One region of the Streptomyces sp. NBC_01508 genome, then DNA from elsewhere that is predicted to be linked to it. Evidence: riboswitches for the same ligand, from Rfam matches in the RefSeq annotation. Region 1 holds a riboswitch; the other holds the start of a gene.
What was found. Region 1 has a riboswitch for glycine ahead of gcvP (aminomethyl-transferring glycine dehydrogenase). Riboswitches for the same ligand answer to the same signal wherever they lie in the genome.

Region 1 (5,083 bases):
TCCTAGGGTTGCTGTGTGAACGAGCTCGACGTCGTGGGTGTCCGGGTGGAAATGCCCTCCAACCAACCGATCGTGCTCCTGCGTGAAGTGGGAGGCGACCGGTACCTTCCCATCTGGATCGGGCCTGGGGAAGCTACCGCTATTGCCTTCGCCCAACAGGGCATGGCACCGGCCCGACCACTGACCCACGACCTCTTCAAGGACGTCCTTGAGGCAGTGGGCCAGGAACTCACGCAGGTGCGCATCTCCGACCTGCGCGAAGGAGTCTTCTACGCGGAGCTGGTCTTCGCGAGCGGTGTGGAGGTCAGTGCCAGGCCGTCCGACGCCATAGCGCTGGCCCTGCGCACCGGCACGCCCATCTACGGCAGCGACGGGGTGCTGGACGATGCGGGTATCGCCATCCCCGACGAGCAGGAGGACGAGGTGGAGAAGTTCCGCGAATTCCTCGACCAGATCTCTCCGGAGGATTTCGGGACCAACAGCCAGTGAGCGGTGCACGGTCGAAGACCGTCATACCGGCCATATCGGACTCTGTCCGCGCATTCGATCAGCCTTTCCCGGCAACGGGACACGCGAAACCACTCTCAGGGTGATTATCACTCGGCGTGCCTAGCGTGGCGATCGTTGACGCACCTGGAGGGACTGCTTACCGTCGACGGGGCAGGTCAAGGACGGAGGTCGGTGTGAGAAGCAGCGGCGACGGTACGGCGAACGGCCCGTACCCGCTTCACGGCAGTACGTCCGACCCCACCACCGACACGGTCGGCTACCGGGGGCCGACCGCGTGCGCGGCGGCGGGCATCACGTACCGCCAGTTGGACTACTGGGCGCGCACCGGGCTGGTCGAGCCGAGTGTGCGCCCCGCGAAGGGATCGGGCACCCAGCGGCTCTACAGCTTCCGGGACGTCGTCTTCCTCAAGATCGTGAAGCGCTTCCTGGACACCGGTGTCGCCCTTCAGAACATCCGGGCGGCCGTCCAGCATCTGGGCGGGCGGGAGGTCCGGGACCTGGAGCGCATGACGCTCATGAGCGACGGCGCGACCGTGTACGAGTGCTCGTCGCCGGACGAGGTGGTGGATCTCCTCCAGGGCGGCCAGGGCATCTTCGGGATCGCCGTCGGGGTGGTGTGGCGGGACGTCGAAGCGGCGCTCTCGCAGCTGCACGGGGAGCGCGTCGACACCGGCGAGACCCTGATCGGCCACAACCCCGCCGACGAACTGGCCCGCCGGCGCCGTGACCGGGCCGTCTGAACCCCTGGTCCGGGGCGATTGTCAGTGCCGTAGGGGAGCATCGGTGGGGTGAGACCCGCACCGACCATCCTGCATCTGGACATGGATGCCTTCTTCGCCGCCGCCGAGCAGGCCGCGAAGCCGAGCCTGCGCGGAAAGCCGGTCGTCGTCGGGGGTCTGGGTCCGCGCGGGGTCGTCTCGACGGCGTCGTACGAGGCGAGGCGGTTCGGCATCCACTCCGCCATGCCGATGGCGCAGGCGCGGCGGCTCGCGCCGAACGCGGCGTATCTGGTGCCGCGCTTCACCCTCTACCGCACGGTCAGCGAGCAGGTGATGGACTTGCTCGGCCGGCTGTCGCCGCTGGTGGAGCCGCTGAGTCTCGACGAGGCGTTCGTCGATCTGGAGGCGGGCGGCTCGGCTCGTGACTCGGTCTCCGCGCGGGCGACGGGTGAGCGGCTGCGCCGCGACATCAGAGCGGTGACCGGCCTGACCGGCTCGGTGGGTCTCGCCGGGTCCAAGATGCTTGCCAAGATCGCCTCCGAGCAGGCCAAACCCGACGGCCTGGTGCTCATGGAGCCGGGCACGGAGCGCGAGCTGCTGGGGCCGATGACCGTACGGACGCTGCCCGGCGTGGGGCCGGCCACCGGCGAGCATCTGCGCCGGGCAGGGATGACCACCATCGCCGATCTGACGGAGGCCGGCGAGGACGAGCTGGTGCGGCTCGTCGGTAAGGCGCACGGCACGTCGCTCTACCGGATGGCGTCGGGGCACGACGACCGGCCGGTGGTGGCCGAGCGCGAGACCAAGTCCGTCTCCGTCGAGGACACCTTCGACGTCGACCTGCACGACCGCGTGCGGGTCAGGACGGAGGTGGACCGGCTGGCCGAGCGGTGTGTCCAGCGGCTCCGGCAGTCCGGGCACTCGGGCCGGACCATCGTCCTCAAGGTGCGGCGGTACGACTTCTCGACACTCACCCGCTCCGAGACGCTGCGCGGGCCCACGGACGACCCCGGCGTGGTGCGAGAGGCCGCGGGGAGGCTGCTGGAGTCCCTGGACACCACCGGAGGGGTGCGGCTGCTGGGGGTGGGGGTGACGGGGCTGACCGACTACACGCAGGAGGATCTGTTCGCGCAGGCGGCGGCGGAAGCGCAAGCGGACGCGGACGGCGGGGGCGTCGTTCCCGAGCCCGAGGCCGCCGAGGCGTCGGAGGAGCCGCTGCCGGAGTCCGACGACGCCGCCGTTGTCGAGCGGCACTGGCCCGCCGGGCACGACGTGCGCCATGCCGAGTTCGGCGCGGGGTGGGTGCAGGGCAGCGGGGTGGGGCGGGTCACCGTACGGTTCGAGGAGCCCACGTCGGTGGTCCCGGGGCGGGTGCGGACGTTCCGTACGGACGATCCCGACCTGGAGCTTTCGGAGCCGCTGCCTTTGGTGCCTCTGGTGGGGCCGTCGTCCTCGTGAGGGGCCGGGTCGGGAGCGCCGGGTCCGTCCGGCGGCCGGTTCGTCCTCAGTCGCTGGACGGGCCTGAATTGTCGTGGCCAGCCACGTGGCCGAAGTCGCGGTCGGCCGGGTGGGGCGGGCGCTCCGGGGCCGCCGGCGCCGGGAGGGCCAGTTGGTAGTGGTGGTAGAGCTGGATCTCCTGGTCGGGGGAGAGATGGCGGCCGACACCGAAGTCGGGGGCGTCCTTGATCAGGCCCCGCTCGTACGGGACGTGCAGGGACTCGTTGCGGTAGGTGCTGGGGGCCAGAGGCACGAACGCGTCCCGGCTGAACAGCCCGGTCCGTACCGCCGCCCACTCCGGCACGCCCGTGGCATCGTCCAGATACACCTCGTCGACGGTGCCGATCTTGTGCCCGTCGCGGTCGTACGCCTTGCGGCCGATCAGGCTGCGCGGATCGATGTCGGTCTGCACGGTCCCTCCAACTGGTCGCACATGCTCCCTCACCCTACGAAAGGGCACATCCGGGGTATCGGCCACTCGAACTCCATGGCGAGACCTCGCTGGTAGGCTGGCCAGTGGCTGTCGACCCCGTGCGGGAGAGCCGTCCGGTGAGTCTGCCGGAGGCGCCGAAGGAGCAAATCCTCCCCGGAAACTCTCAGGCCCCCGTACCGCATGGACGAGGTCACTCTGGAAAGCAGAGCAGGTGTCGGACGGCATCGGCTCTCACCGACGGTGAAAGTCGGCCCGCCTCGCGGTGGACCGGTGAAACTCTCAGGTTGATGTGACAGAGGGGGAGGCCGTCCGGGCACCCGTGTATCGGTGCCCCTCGCAGGTCGCGCCAGACCAGGAGGCCTCCCGTTATGACAGCCCACCGCACGCCGCTCTCCCAGCTGGAGCGAGGCACCCCCTTCGAGCGGCGCCATGTCGGCCCCGACGCCGCCGCGCAGGCGAAGATGCTCGCGCAGGTCGGCTACGGCTCGCTCGACGAGCTGACCGCCGCCGCGGTGCCCGACGTGATCAAGAGCACCGAGGCCCTGCGGCTGCCCGCCGCGCGCACGGAGGCCGAGGTGCTGGCCGAGCTGCGGTCGCTCGCCGACCGCAACCAGGTGCTCGCCCCGATGATCGGTCTGGGCTACTACGGCACGTTCACGCCGCCGGTGATCCTGCGGAACGTGATGGAGAACCCGGCCTGGTACACCGCGTACACGCCGTACCAGCCCGAGATCTCCCAGGGCCGTCTGGAGGCGCTGCTCAACTTCCAGACCGTCGTGGCCGATCTGACCGGTCTGCCGACGTCCGGCGCCTCCCTGCTGGACGAGGGCACGGCCGCCGCCGAGGCCATGGCGCTCGCCCGCCGGGTCGGCAAGGTGAAGGGCGGCGTCTTCCTGGTCGACGCCGACGCGCTGCCGCAGACCGTCGCCGTGATCCGCACCCGGGCCGAGCCGGCCGGCGTCGACGTCGTCGTCGCCGACCTGGCCGACGGGATTCCGGCCGAGGCCGCCGAGCGCGGTGTCTTCGGCGTGCTCGTCCAGTACCCCGGCGCCTCCGGTGCCGTACGGGACATCAAGCCCGTCATCGACCAGGCGCACGAACTCGGCGCCGTCGTCACCGTCGCCGCCGACCTGCTGGCCCTCACGCTGCTCACCTCACCCGGCGAGCTGGGCGCGGACATCGCCGTCGGCACCACCCAGCGGTTCGGCGTCCCCATGGGCTTCGGCGGACCGCACGCCGGATTCATGGCCGTACGTGAGAAGTTCGCCCGCAGCCTGCCCGGCCGGCTCGTCGGGGTCTCCGTGGACGCCGACGGCAACAAGGCGTACCGGCTGGCATTGCAGACCCGCGAGCAGCACATCCGGCGCGAGAAGGCCACCAGCAACATCTGCACCGCCCAGGTGCTGCTCGCCGTGATGGCCGGAATGTACGCCGTCTACCACGGCCCCGACGGGCTGCGCGCGATCGCCGAGCGCACCCACCGCTACGCGACCGTCCTCGCCGACGGCCTGCGCGCCGGCGGCGTCGAGGTCGTGCACGACGCCTACTTCGACACGCTGACGGTACGGGTCCCGGGCCGGGCCGCCGACGTGGTGGCCGCCGCCCGCGAGGGCGGGGTCAACCTCCGCCTCGTCGACGCCGACCTCGTCTCGCTCGCCTGCGACGAGACCACCGGGCGGGCCCAACTCGCCGCCGTATGGACCGCCTTCGGCGTCAAGGGCGACATCGAGACTCTGGACGCCGCGTCCCGTGACGCGCTCCCGGACACCCTGCTGCGCACCGACGACTACCTCACGCACCCGGTCTTCCACCAGCACCGCTCGGAGACCGCGATGCTGCGCTATCTGCGCAGGCTCGCCGACCGGGACTACGCGCTGGACCGCGGCATGATCCCCCTCGGCTCCTGCACCATGAAGCTCAACGC
Region 2 (5,083 bases), 5.1 Mb from region 1:
AGCGAACGTCCTTCGATCTGGCTCTGCTTGGCGCCCGTGAGCACTGCCTCCGGCCGCACTTCGGCAGCCGACTTGGTGGTCTCGATCGGTGCGGTCACAACGTCTTCGACCCCTCCTGGCCGGCGGTCGCCGGCCCCGTACCCGCCGTTGTAACGGCCTGTCTCGCATCAGTTGGCGCACACATCGGTGCCGTTGTCGCGGAAGCGTCCCGTCAAGGGCTTCCCGGCGAGCGATGCCGGACTGCTCGCACGGAGGACCGACGGTCCCCGCTGCGGGGAGTCTTCATGTCCGTAGTGATCACCCGCCAGAGGGCAAGGGGAATGTTTGCTCAAACGTGATGGAGTCAGACACCCGCCGTTATCCGGACGTTGTGATCGCCTGAGCGGAACGGAGGGCCGTTTTCGCTACGTTTCGGTACGGCTCGCGATGTCCGGGGATCGTACCGCCACGGGCGCCCCGTACTGGTCAGTACCGCTCGATGCGCCCGGGGAGGCGGGTCAGTAGGCGCGCGGCGCGGCCGGCGGGTAGCCGTAACCGGACGCGGCCTGCGGCGCCCCGTGGGCCTCCCGGTCGTAGAACGGCCGCGAGTTGGCCCGCAGCCACATCGTGACCGGGTCGTACTCGTCGGACATCGCGACGGTCGACACCGGCAGCCCTTCGGGGACCGCGCCGATCGACTGCCGCATCATCGCGTGCACCGCGTCGACGGACGCCGGGCTCGTGTCGTACAGATCCAGGCCGATGGTGAGATACGGCGCGCCCAGCGCGGGGTGGACCCACGCGCGGCGCAACGACCGTACGGCGGGGGTGCGGTGGGCGTTCTGTGTGAGCAGCGCGTAGAACTGCGGGATCTCCACGGCCGGTTCGGACAGCCGCAGCGGTCCGGCCGGCATCCGGTCGAGACCGGTGGCGATCCGGCGCAGATCGAGCCACGGGATGCCGACGCCGCCGCCCGGGGCGTGCGGGTTCAGCCAGATTCCCCAGCGTTCGGGGTAGAGGGCGCGGGCGATGTCGCGGCCGGCCACCACCTCGTGCGCGCGGTTCCAGCCACTGACGGACAGTTCCTGGGCGGAGGTGACGCAGGGCGCGTAACCGAGGCCGTCGACCTCCATGTTCCCGTACTGCGCGTCGGGCGAGCCCGCGCGGCCGTGCCAGAGCAGCATCCACACCTGGCCCGCCGTGCCGTCGGCGAGTGCCTGGAGCAGCGCCTCGTAGGCGTCGTAGCGTCCTGGCGTCACCTGGCGCAGCATGTGCTCGACCTGCCCCGTCGCCGCGGTGCCTGACGCGCTCACTCTTGGTCCCGCCCCTCGTCGATCCACTCTTCGCCACCGGCCTCCCCCGCTTCGGGCCGGTACCGGCCAGGCCATCAAACCAGCTTAGACCGGCGGGTCATGGCCGGATCCTGGGTCGGTCCACGACGGCGTGTTACGCCGGCGGCCCGGCCGGCCGCTGGTAGAAGGGCCGCACCCGCTCCAGCATCCAGGTGCCGACCGGGTCCTGGGTGGCGTCCAGCAGAACGAGATTGACCGGCCAGCCGACCTGGACCCGGCCGAGCGCCCTGCCGAGCGCGTCCATCGGCGCGTTGCGTTCGGCGGCCTCCCAGGAGGAGAGCCGCACGCCGACGAAGAGCACCGGGGACTCGCCCTCGATGCTCGCCAGACCGCGGCGCGCGGTGAGGACGACGCCGGACGCCTCGAACTCCTCGGCCGCCGCGTTGAGGAAGTCGACGGGGTCCTCCTGCCAGTCGGGCTCGAAGAGCCGCACCCGCCCGCCGCTCGCGGGGCCGTCCAGCGGCGTACGGCCCACCCGGCACAGCTCCGCGACGGCGAGCGGCGGCAGCGGCGCGCCGACCATGCCGCCGGGGTTCACGGCGATACCGAGGCGCGGCGGCAGACCGCGGGCGAACTCGCGGGCCGGGGCGACGGTGAAGGGCATGTGGGCCCCGACGCACTGGAGGAACTGCTGCTCGGAGCTGAAGACGGGGACGTACGGCGCGCCCTCGATCTCCATGGTCGGCAGATCGAGTCCGGGGCTGTCGGGTCCGCCGCCGTTGGGCAGCGGCACCCAGACCTGGCTGCGGCCGAGCACCTCGACGAGCCGCCCACCGGCCGACGCGTTCCCGAGCGAGGCGGCGAGCACCTCTTCCAACTCGTTGCCCGGCCATGCTGTGTTCACTGAACTCTCTCCCGCTTGTCCGCCCGTGCGTGCTGTCCGCCGCGGAAACCCTAGCGCCGGTGGGTGGTGTGTCCTCAATCGCCGGACGGGGCCGCTCATGCGGCCCGTCCGGCGATTGAGGGCAGGCGTCGGCCCGGCCCGGCCGGCGCCGGATTCGGTCACGGGAAGTCGATCGCGAGCAGCGCGCCCGCCGCGTCGCGGTCCAGCAGGACCGCCGACGCGCAGCCCGCCGGGAGCCGCCCCTCCTCCGCGTCCGCGACAAGCCGGCCCACCGCGCGCCGGTGGCGCGCGAAGGCGTAGCCGGACACCCCGCGCCCGCGCTCACGCTGGCCCGCGCGGGCGGTCTTCGGGGTCACGTCGAGCAGCACGAGATGGAGCCGTCTGCCGCGCCTGCGCGCCTCGCGCGCCAGCCAGCGCCGTACCCACGCCTGGGTGCCGCAGTCGTGCACGACGACGCTCTCGCCGGAGCGCAGCGCACGCCGCAGCCCGGCGTAGTGCGCGAGGCGTACGAGGGGCCGGTAGACGGCGTACGGCAGCCGCGCGGGCAGCCGGCGCGCCCAGCGGTCGCGGGTGTCCTGCGAGTCGATCCCCCGGCCGGCGGCGGCCCGGCCGATCAGTGTGGACTTCCCGCTGCCCGGCAGGCCGGAGACGACGACCAGGTCGCCGTCGCCGAACGCCAGGCGCCGGGGCCCCCGGCTCGCCCGTTCCCGCAGGTCGCGGATGACCGGCGGGACCGCCGCCAGGGCCTGGCGGGGGACCGCTGCCGGCCGGGCGGGCACCCCCGCGGTGGTCGCGTACGCACCTGCGCGGGACCGCTGCAACGTCATCGCCCTCCCCCTGTCGGGTCCATCGCCGTAGCCGATGACCCTCACCCATGAAGTGTAAAGAACCGGTAATACGGCACAAGCGTTTTGCTGATCACGGCCCTGTCGGCCCGTCCGGGAGGCCGGGGGGACCTCTCCACCGCCCTCCCTCCCCACGGAGGCCGACGCGTGCGATGATGTGCGCGCCAACTCCATACCGGCCGTTCGAGTCCGCGCGGGAGAGTCCTGGTCACCATGGGTGCCGGGCGCCGAAGGAGCAAGTTCCTCCCTTGAATCTCTCAGGCCCAGTACCGCGCGGACGAGGCAGATCTGAAAAGCGAATCGCCGTCAGGCGGTTCCACCCAAGGTGCAAGTCACGACCTCCGTATGCGTGTGTGTACGTACGGTCGTGATGAACCTCTCAGGTTCCGATGACAGATGGGGAGGATTGTCCTCTCTGTCATGCCCTGGGAGCCACACCTATGAGCAATACGTCTCACACCCCCGCCCCCGAAGCGGCCGGTCCCGACGCCCCGCGCCGTACCGCGCTCGACGCCACGCACCGCTCGCTGGGCGCCACGATGACCGACTTCGCCGGCTGGGACATGCCGCTGCGCTACGCCGGCGAGCGCGCGGAACACCTCGCCGTCCGTACGAAGGCCGGGCTCTTCGACCTCTCCCACATGGGTGAGATCACCGTCACCGGCACGCAGGCGGCCGAGGCGCTGGACTACGCGCTGGTCGGCAACATCGGCTCCCTCGCCGTGGGCCGCGCCCGCTACACCATGATCTGCCAGGAGGACGGCGGGATCCTGGACGACCTGATCGTGTACCGCCTCGACACCCACGGCGCCCCCGAGTTCATGGTCGTGGCGAACGCGTCCAACGCCCAGGTGGTGCTGGACGAGCTGACCGGCCGCGCCGCGGACTTCGACGTCGAGGTGCGCGACGACCGCGACGCGTACGCGCTGCTCGCCGTCCAGGGCCCGGAGTCGCCCGGCATCCTCGGCTCGCTGACCGACGCCGATCTGGCCGGGCTCAAGTACTACGCCGGGCTGCCCGGCACCGTCGCCGGGGTGCCCGCGCTGATCGCCCGTACCGGCTACACGGGTGAGGACGGCTTCGAGCTGTTCGTGGCGCCCCGGTACGCGGAAGGGCTGTGGCGGGCCCTGATGACCGCGGGCGCGTCCGCCGGACTCGTACCGGCCGGGCTCTCGTGCCGCGACACTCTCCGTATGGAGGCGGGGATGCCGCTGTACGGGCAGGAGCTGACCACCGGTCTCACGCCCTTCGACGCGGGTCTCGGCAGGGTCGTCAAGTTCGAGAAGGAGGGCTACTTCGTGGGCCGTACGGCGCTGGAGGCGGCGGCCGGGCGCGCCGAGAGCGCGCCGCCGCGCAAGCTGGTCGGGCTGATCGCCGAGGGCCGCCGGGTGCCGCGCGCCGGGTACCCGGTGGTGGCCGGCGGTCAGGTGGTGGGTCAGGTCACCTCGGGCGCGCCGTCGCCGACGCTGGGCCGGCCGATCGCCATGGCCTATGTGGACGCGTCGCACGCCGCGGCGGGCACGGCGGGCGTCGGGGTCGACATCCGGGGCTCGATCGAGCCGTACGACGTCGTCGCGCTGCCCTTCTACAAGCGGCGGAAGTAACTCCCCGGTACCGCGCAGGTACCGCGTCCGTATCTCACTGGGCAAGACACGTGTTCACCACCACTCCCCCGCGTACAGGAGAATTCACGACATGAGCAACCCCCAGCAGCTGCGCTACAGCAAGGAGCACGAGTGGCTGTCGACCACCGATGACGGTGTGTCGACGGTCGGCATCACGGAGTACGCGGCGAACGCCCTCGGCGACGTCGTGTACGCCCAGCTCCCCGCGGTCGGTGACACGGTGACCGCGGGCGAGACCTGCGGCGAGCTGGAGTCGACCAAGTCGGTCAGCGACCTGTACTCCCCCGTGACGGGTGAGGTCATCGAGGCGAATCAGGACGTCGTGGACGACCCCTCGCTGGTGAACTCCGCACCCTTCGAGGGCGGCTGGCTGTTCAAGGTACGCGTCGCGGAGGAGCCGAAGGACCTGCTCTCCGCCGACGAGTACACCGAATTCTC

Region 2: it holds a riboswitch for glycine, as region 1 does, so the genes downstream of both, gcvT (glycine cleavage system aminomethyltransferase GcvT) here and gcvP (aminomethyl-transferring glycine dehydrogenase) in region 1, are expected to answer to the same signal.

The regions. Positions count from the first base shown of each region.
Region 1 is NZ_CP109419.1:7,350,098-7,355,180, forward strand. It holds gene OG700_RS33920 (bifunctional nuclease family protein) at 16-489, shown strand; gene OG700_RS33925 (MerR family transcriptional regulator) at 684-1,250, shown strand; gene OG700_RS33930 (DNA polymerase IV) at 1,299-2,687, shown strand; gene OG700_RS33935 (PRC-barrel domain-containing protein) at 2,734-3,138, opposite strand; glycine riboswitch at 3,251-3,348, shown strand; gene gcvP (aminomethyl-transferring glycine dehydrogenase) at 3,528-5,083, shown strand, end outside.
Region 2 is NZ_CP109419.1:2,248,791-2,253,873, forward strand. It holds gene OG700_RS10085 (ABC transporter permease) at 1-98, opposite strand, end outside; gene OG700_RS10090 (enhanced serine sensitivity protein SseB C-terminal domain-containing protein) at 498-1,292, opposite strand; gene OG700_RS10095 (enhanced serine sensitivity protein SseB) at 1,426-2,175, opposite strand; gene OG700_RS10100 (AAA family ATPase) at 2,334-3,002, opposite strand; glycine riboswitch at 3,205-3,302, shown strand; gene gcvT (glycine cleavage system aminomethyltransferase GcvT) at 3,461-4,624, shown strand; gene gcvH (glycine cleavage system protein GcvH) at 4,716-5,083, shown strand, end outside.